3 regions of the Streptomyces sp. NPDC048018 genome follow, and region 3 is predicted to be linked to each of the others. Evidence: riboswitches for the same ligand, from Rfam matches in the RefSeq annotation. Region 3 holds a riboswitch; each other region holds the start of a gene.
What was found. A riboswitch is a leader RNA that binds a small molecule or an ion and turns the genes downstream of it on or off. The one in region 3 is predicted to bind cyclic di-AMP.
Positions count from the first base shown of each region.

Region 1: another riboswitch for cyclic di-AMP. It lies ahead of ACGF1Z_RS26355 (M23 family metallopeptidase); the one in region 3 lies ahead of ACGF1Z_RS04915 (peptidoglycan DD-metalloendopeptidase family protein).
Region 2: another riboswitch for cyclic di-AMP. It lies ahead of ACGF1Z_RS23250 (M23 family metallopeptidase); the one in region 3 lies ahead of ACGF1Z_RS04915 (peptidoglycan DD-metalloendopeptidase family protein).

Region 1 is NZ_JBIDBK010000007.1:118,718-120,905, reverse strand. It holds gene ACGF1Z_RS26360 (GntR family transcriptional regulator) at 1-1, opposite strand, end outside; gene ACGF1Z_RS26355 (M23 family metallopeptidase) at 160-930, opposite strand; cyclic di-AMP (ydaO/yuaA leader) riboswitch at 943-1,108, opposite strand; gene ACGF1Z_RS26350 (M16 family metallopeptidase) at 1,312-2,188, opposite strand, start outside.
Region 2 is NZ_JBIDBK010000005.1:712,483-714,670, forward strand. It holds gene ACGF1Z_RS23245 (PP2C family protein-serine/threonine phosphatase) at 1-498, shown strand, start outside; cyclic di-AMP (ydaO/yuaA leader) riboswitch at 711-856, shown strand; gene ACGF1Z_RS23250 (M23 family metallopeptidase) at 868-1,935, shown strand; gene ACGF1Z_RS23255 (aldo/keto reductase) at 2,014-2,188, shown strand, end outside.
Region 3 is NZ_JBIDBK010000001.1:1,102,161-1,104,348, forward strand. It holds gene ACGF1Z_RS04910 (SGNH/GDSL hydrolase family protein) at 1-323, opposite strand, end outside; gene ACGF1Z_RS04915 (peptidoglycan DD-metalloendopeptidase family protein) at 497-1,444, opposite strand; cyclic di-AMP (ydaO/yuaA leader) riboswitch at 1,449-1,600, opposite strand; gene ACGF1Z_RS04920 (tyrosine-protein phosphatase) at 1,973-2,188, shown strand, end outside.

The DNA.
Region 1 (2,188 bases), on a different contig from region 3:
TGTCCGACCTCCGCTTTTGTCCGCGCGAATCCAGATCGAGCGGCGCCTGTCCGGCGACTCTATTGCAGGACGCCGGAATTTCCGATGCCGCCCGATGGAAAGGGACGCAAAAAAGCCCCGGCTCGCTGCGAGCCGGGGCTTTTGCGCGGGAGGCGACCGTCAGACGTCCACGCCGCGGGAGCGGAGGTAGCTGAGCGGGTTGATGTCCGTGCCGTAGTCGGCGCCGGTGCGGGCCTCGAAGTGGAGGTGCGGGCCGGTGGAGTTGCCGGAGGAGCCGGAGATGCCGATCCGCTCGCCCGGGGTGACCTTCTGGCCGACGGAGACCTGGATCGCGGAGAGGTGCCCGTACTGCGTGTACGTGCCGTCGTTCATCCGGATCACGATGTTGTTGCCGTACGCGCCGCCCCAGCCGGCCTCGACGACGGTGCCGGAGCCGACGGAGACGACCGTGGTGCCGTAGGCGGCGTGGAAGTCGATGCCGGTGTGGCTGCCGGAGGACCAGAGCGAGCCGCCGGTCTTGTAGCCGGTGCTCACGTAGGAGCCGGAGACGGGGAGCTGGAAGGACGCCAGGCGCTTGCGCTCGGCCTCGCGGGCGGCGCGCTCCTTGGCGGCCCGGATCTCCTTGGCGCGGGCCTCGGCCTTGCGCTTCGCCTCGGCGGCGGCCCTGGCGCGGGCGGCGGCCTCGTAGGCCTCCTTCTCCTGCGCGGCGGCCTGGGCGTCGACCCGCTGGGCGAGGGACTCCTCGGTGATCACCTGGGTGAGGCCGGTGTCCTCGACGGAGGGCTGCTCCGTGTCGGCGGCGAGCGCCGGGGAGGCGAGGGTGCCGATGACGCCTGCGGTGGCGATGGTCGCCACGCCGGCGACGCCCGCGCCACGGCGCGCCAGACGGCTCGGACCACGATGCTTCCCGGTGGCACGGGTGAACGCCATGTAGTGGCTGATCCTTTCCTTCCCTCTCGCCTACCGGGTTAGCTGACGGGTTCGGAGCAGGAAGGTCTCCTACGGGCCCCTCCGCGTGGCGCGAAGGCGTCCGATTCACCCCAGGGACTGCGTGTGGGTCCCCGGCTCCCCAGGCTCGCGCCTCAGGGGGACTCGGCGATGACTGTCCGTTGCCGCGGGTGCGGCGTCGTGCATGTGGCCGGACAGCCGGACCGACGCTAGGCCGATCTTCTGTCAATCACCAAACAGAGCCGCGTTTTTGTAAGGCATGCCACAGGTCATTCAGCAACAGCAACCATCAATACGGACAAAGGGGAGGACCCCGGCGAACCAGGTCGCCGGGGTCCTCCTCCGTGCGTGACGGCGGCTCAGTCAGCCGGTGACGACCCTCACTTCACCGATGCCCAGGGCGCGCACCGGCTCCTCGATCTGCGAAGCGTCCCCGACCAGGACGGTGACGAGGCGGTCCACCGGGAAGGCGTTGACCACCGCGGCGGTCGCCTCCACGGTGCCCGTCTCGGCGAGACGCGCGTACAACTGCGCCTGGAAGTCGTCCGGGAGGTGCTGCTCGACCTGGTCGGCCAGGGTGCCCGCGACGGAGGCGGCCGTCTCGTACTTGAGCGGGGCGACGCCCACGAGGTTCTGCACGGCGACGTCGCGCTCGGCGTCCGTCAGGCCCTCGGCGGCGAGCGTGCGCAGCACCTTCCACAGGTCGCCAAGTGCCGGACCGGTGTTGGGGGTGTCGACGGAGCCGCTGATGGCGAGCATCGAGGCGCCGTGGCCCTCGCCGTCGGAGCGCAGCACCTGGCCGAAGGCACGCACCCCGTAGGTGTAGCCCTTCTCCTCGCGCAGGACGCGGTCCAGACGGGAGGTGAGGGTGCCGCCGAGGCAGTACGTGCCGAGCACCTGGGCCGGCCACACACGGTCGTGCCGGTCGGCGCCGACGCGGCCGATGAGCAGCTGCGTCTGGACGGCACCCGGGCGGTCCACGATGACGACCCGGCCGGTGTCGTCGGCGGTGATGGGCGGCATCGGGCGCGGCGCCGCCGGGGCACCCGTCCAGCCGCCCAGGGTCTCGTCGAGCACCTTGTCGAGCTCGACGCCGGTGAGGTCGCCGACGACCACGGCGGTGGCCGCGGCCGGCCGTACGTGCGCGTCGTAGAAGGCGCGGACGGCGGCGGCGTCGATCGCCTCGACGGTCTCCTCGGTGCCCTGGCGCGGCCGGGACATGCGCGCGGCGGCGGGGAAC
Region 2 (2,188 bases), on a different contig from region 3:
CGGCGGGACGGTCTCGACGCCTTCGAGGGCTTCACGACCGCCGTGCTCGCCGAGATCCCGGGCGGCGACCGGGTCGTACGGGTGGTCAACCGCGGCCACCCCGAGCCGCTCCTGCTGCGCGAGGACGGCGGGGTCGAGCTGCTGCGGCCGAGCGATGCCGCGCTGCCGCTGGGGATGGGGGAGCTCGCCGCGTGGCCGGACCGGGCCGACGAGGCGTCCTATCCGCCGGGCTCGACGCTGCTGTTCTACACGGACGGGCTCTCGGAGGCGCGGGACGCGGACGGGGTCTTCTACGACCCGGGGGAGCGGCTCGCGGGGCGGCTCTTCCCGGGGCCGGAGGAACTGCTCGACGCGCTCGTGGCGGACGTGCGCCGGCACACCGGCGGGGGCGCGACGGACGACATGGCGCTGCTCGCGGTGAGCCGTCCGGCGGCCGGTCAGCCGGAGCGGCGGCGGACGATGCCGGTCGTGCCGGCGGGGGATCCGGGGGCTCGGTGACCGCTCGTAGTCGCAGGGTGTCCCTCCGATAACCATTGACGTAACGTCAGAAACGGGGCTCGTTACCGGCGCGTATCTGAGTGGAGCTCAAGTCGGGCGATTCCCTCCTAATTCAGTGAATGATCAAGAGGGACGGCTTGGAATCGAGTGGCCGGGTCTATTAACGTTCGATAACGCAGCGCGGTCGTCCCAGCCGCCGCAAGAGGCGGCACCGTGCGCACGCGCCGAATCCCGCAAGGGAACCGGGGAACCACCACTTGGGGTGAATCGGGCCCCACCGCACCCATGCGGCACGCCCGTAGGAGACCTTCCTGCTCCGAACCCGTCAGCTAACCCGGTAGGCGAAAGGAAGGAAAGGAGAGCGCCTCCGTGGCGTCCGACACCCCCGCTCCTCAAGCCCCCTTCGACTACTTCGACTCCGCCGGTGCGGCGGGCGCCGCGGGCGGCGAGGAATGGAACCCGACGGAGGACTCCCTGCGGGACCGCCGGTCCGGCGGACGGCACCGCGTCGTCAAGCAGCGCTCCAACTTCGCCCGCTCCTCCACCGTCCTCGGCGTCGGCGTCATCGCCGCTGTCGGTGCCGGCGGCCTGGCCACCGCCCAGCAGAAGCCCCCGGTCTCCATAGCCCTGCCGGACGTCGACCTGCCCGACGCCTCCGAGCTCCCCGGCGTCGGCGAGCTGATCGGCCACGACAAGAGCGACACGGGCGGCGCGGTCGGCAACACCACCCAGCCGCTCACCGCGCTCACCTACACCACCACCGACGCCACGGCCTCCGGCACCGGCGCACAGACCCGGACGCAGGCCGACGCCGGCGAGACCCTGCGCGCCCGCATCCTCCAGCAGGCCGAGCAGCAGCAGGCCGCCGCCGACGCCGCGGAGAAGGCGGCGGCGGAGAAGGAGGCCGCCGAGAAGGCCGCCGCGGAGGCCGCGGCCAAGGCGGACGCGGCGGAGAAGGCGGCCGCCGAGGCCGAGAAGAAGGCCGCCGAGGAGGCCGCGCGCAAGGCGGAGGCGGAGCGCCTGGCCAAGCTGGCCGCCGGCTTCTCGCTGCCCACCTCCTCCTACACGATCACCTCGACCTACGGCGAGGCCGGCTCGATGTGGTCCTCCGGCTACCACACCGGCCTGGACTTCGCTGCTCCCACCGGCACCCCGGTCAAGGCCGTCCACGGCGCCACCGTGAAGTCGGCCGGCTGGTCCGGCGCGTACGGCTACCGCATCGTCCTGGAGCTCGAGGACGGCACCGAGATCTGGTACTGCCATCTGTCCTCGATGACGGTCGGCGTCGGCCAGTCCGTCGGCACCGGCGAGACCATCGGCCGCGTCGGCGCCACCGGCAACGTCACCGGCCCGCACCTCCACCTGGAGGTCCACACCCCGTCCGGCGACGGCATCGACCCGGCGGGCTGGCTCCGCTCCAAGGGCCTGAGCATCTGACGTCCGTCCCCGCGGGACCCGTCCCGCGGGTCCCGGTGGCCAGGAATAGGCCCGACGGTGCGGACCGTTGACCACCCCATGACTTCTCTTCGCCGTCTTGGCCGTTCCGACCTGCACGTCTTCCCGCTCTCCCTCGGTGGCAACGTCTTCGGCTGGACCGCCGACGAGGCGCAGTCCTTCGCCGTCCTCGACGCCTACGCCGCCGCGGGCGGCAACTTCGTCGACACCGCCGACGTCTACTCGCAGTGGGCCG
Region 3 (2,188 bases):
GCCACGTCGTCGGGGTCGGTGCCGGGGCGGATGATGTCGTTCCCGCCGGCGCAGAAGGTCACCAGGTCGGGGGCGAGTTCCTTCGCCCGTGGAACCTGTTCCGCGACGATCTGGTCGAGAAGGCGCCCCCGTACGGCGAGGTTGGCGTACCGGAAGCCCGCGTCCTCCGGCAGCCGGTCGGCGAGCAGGACCGCGAACCGGTCCGCCCAGCCGACGTAGGCCCCGTCCGGACCGGGATCTCCCACGCCCTCGGTGAAGCTGTCACCGATCGCCGCGTACGACCCGAATGCGTTCTTGTCTGTTGATCTCGAATCGTCTGCCACGGGAGCACATTTTTCCCCTCCTGGTGTGACCTACGCGACCGTAAGGAGGGGTTGACGTCGGGTGACATATGCCACCGATAAAGATTCTCCCAAGCCGGAATACGCCGGAGGTCCGGCACAGGGGTACCGGGCCTCCGGGGTGTCGGCGTCACCGACGCGGTACTGACGTGATGTCAGATGCTCACGCCGTGCTGGCGCAGGGCGGCCACCGGGTCGATGTCGGAGCCGTAGTCCGGACCGGTCCGCATCTCGAAGTGCAGGTGCGGGCCGGTGACGTTGCCGGTCGCGCCGGAGAGGCCGATCTCCTGGCCGCCGGTGACGGTCTGGCCGGCGGAGACGGAGATCGAGGAGAGGTGGGCGTACTGCGAGAAGGTGCCGTCGGCGTGCTGGATGACGACCTGGTTGCCGTACGCGCCGCCGTCGCCGGCGGAGTAGACGGTGCCGGGGCCGACCGCGTGGACGGTGGTGCCGGTGGAGGCGACGAAGTCGATGCCGGTGTGGTAGCCGGAGGACCACATCGCGCCGGCGGTCTTGTAGGCGGTGCCGACGCCGGCGCCCGCGATCGGGGCGACCCAGCCGGAGGAGGAGGGCGTACCGGCCGAGGAGGACGACGACGAGGAGCTCGCGGCCGGGGCCGGGGCCGAGCTGCGCTCGCTGCTGCGCGAGGCGCGGGTCGCGTCGCCGGAACCCTTCTGGGCGTGCTCGGCGGCCGCCTTCGGGTGGTGCGTGGCCTTGGCGGTGTTCTTGGCGCCGAGGGTGAGCTTCATGCCCGGCAGGATCAGCGACGGGTCGCCGCCGACGACCTGGCGGTTGTCGCGGTAGAGCTTCTGCCAGCCGCCGGCGAGGTGGTGCTCGGTGGCGATCTTGGACAGGTAGTCGCCGCGGACGACGGTGTACGACTTGGGGGCCGAGGCCGGGGCCTTGGCCGGGGTCACGGCGGCGGGCGCCACGACGGCGACGGCCTGCTGCGGAGTGACGGCCGGGGCGGCCTGCTCGGCGGCGTGCGCGCCGGTGGCGCCGATGAGCGGGAGGGCGACGACGGCCCCTCCGGCTCCGGCGGCCACGAACCCGCGGGTGATCGGGTTGGCCTTGGGGCGGCGGTGCTTACCCTTCACGGGCATGGCGAATTCCTCTCCGTCGCCTGCGAGGTGAGCTGTCGGGTTCGGACGGGAGATGTCCGGCCGCTGTTCGCGACTTCACCCCGAGCCGTCCTTCATCGAGGGATCGGCGTGGTACCTGGGTCCCCCGCTCCTGCCGCGTACGGGTGGGTGCGGACTCCGGTCGGCGGCAGGATTAGGCGGTCCGTCCGGATTGAGCGCGACGCTAGACGAGCGGGGCCGACGGGAACAAGCCACCGTTTTTCCGCCAGTGCCGATCCCGGGAATTGCGGCCGGAATCACGGTCACCCTCCGTGGATGACGGTCCCTCGATTTCCCTTTCCGGAAGGGAATTTGGAAAAGACGATCAGGCACGGTCCGTCACGTCTATGACGCTGCTCACGCCCCGGAGCTCATCTCCCAAGGAATCAGGGCGCGTTACCGCTAAACCCTCAATTCGGACAGAACACCCATTCCCTCCCGAGGGGGTGCGTGCGGGGCCTCCCACCTGGATGATTGCCCCAGGAACCGATCTCGAGACCAGGAGCAACCGTGACGCAAGCGACGACCGAGCCCGAGCTCACCGGCGTACGCAACTTCCGCGATGTGGGCGGGCTGCCGACCGTGGACGGCCGGTCCGTGCGCCCCGGACGCCTCTTCCGCAGCGGCCACCTGGCGCACGCCACGCCCGAGGACGCCTCGTTCCTCGCCTCCCTCGGCCTGCACACCGTCTTCGACTTCCGCAACGACGCCGACCGGATCTTCGAG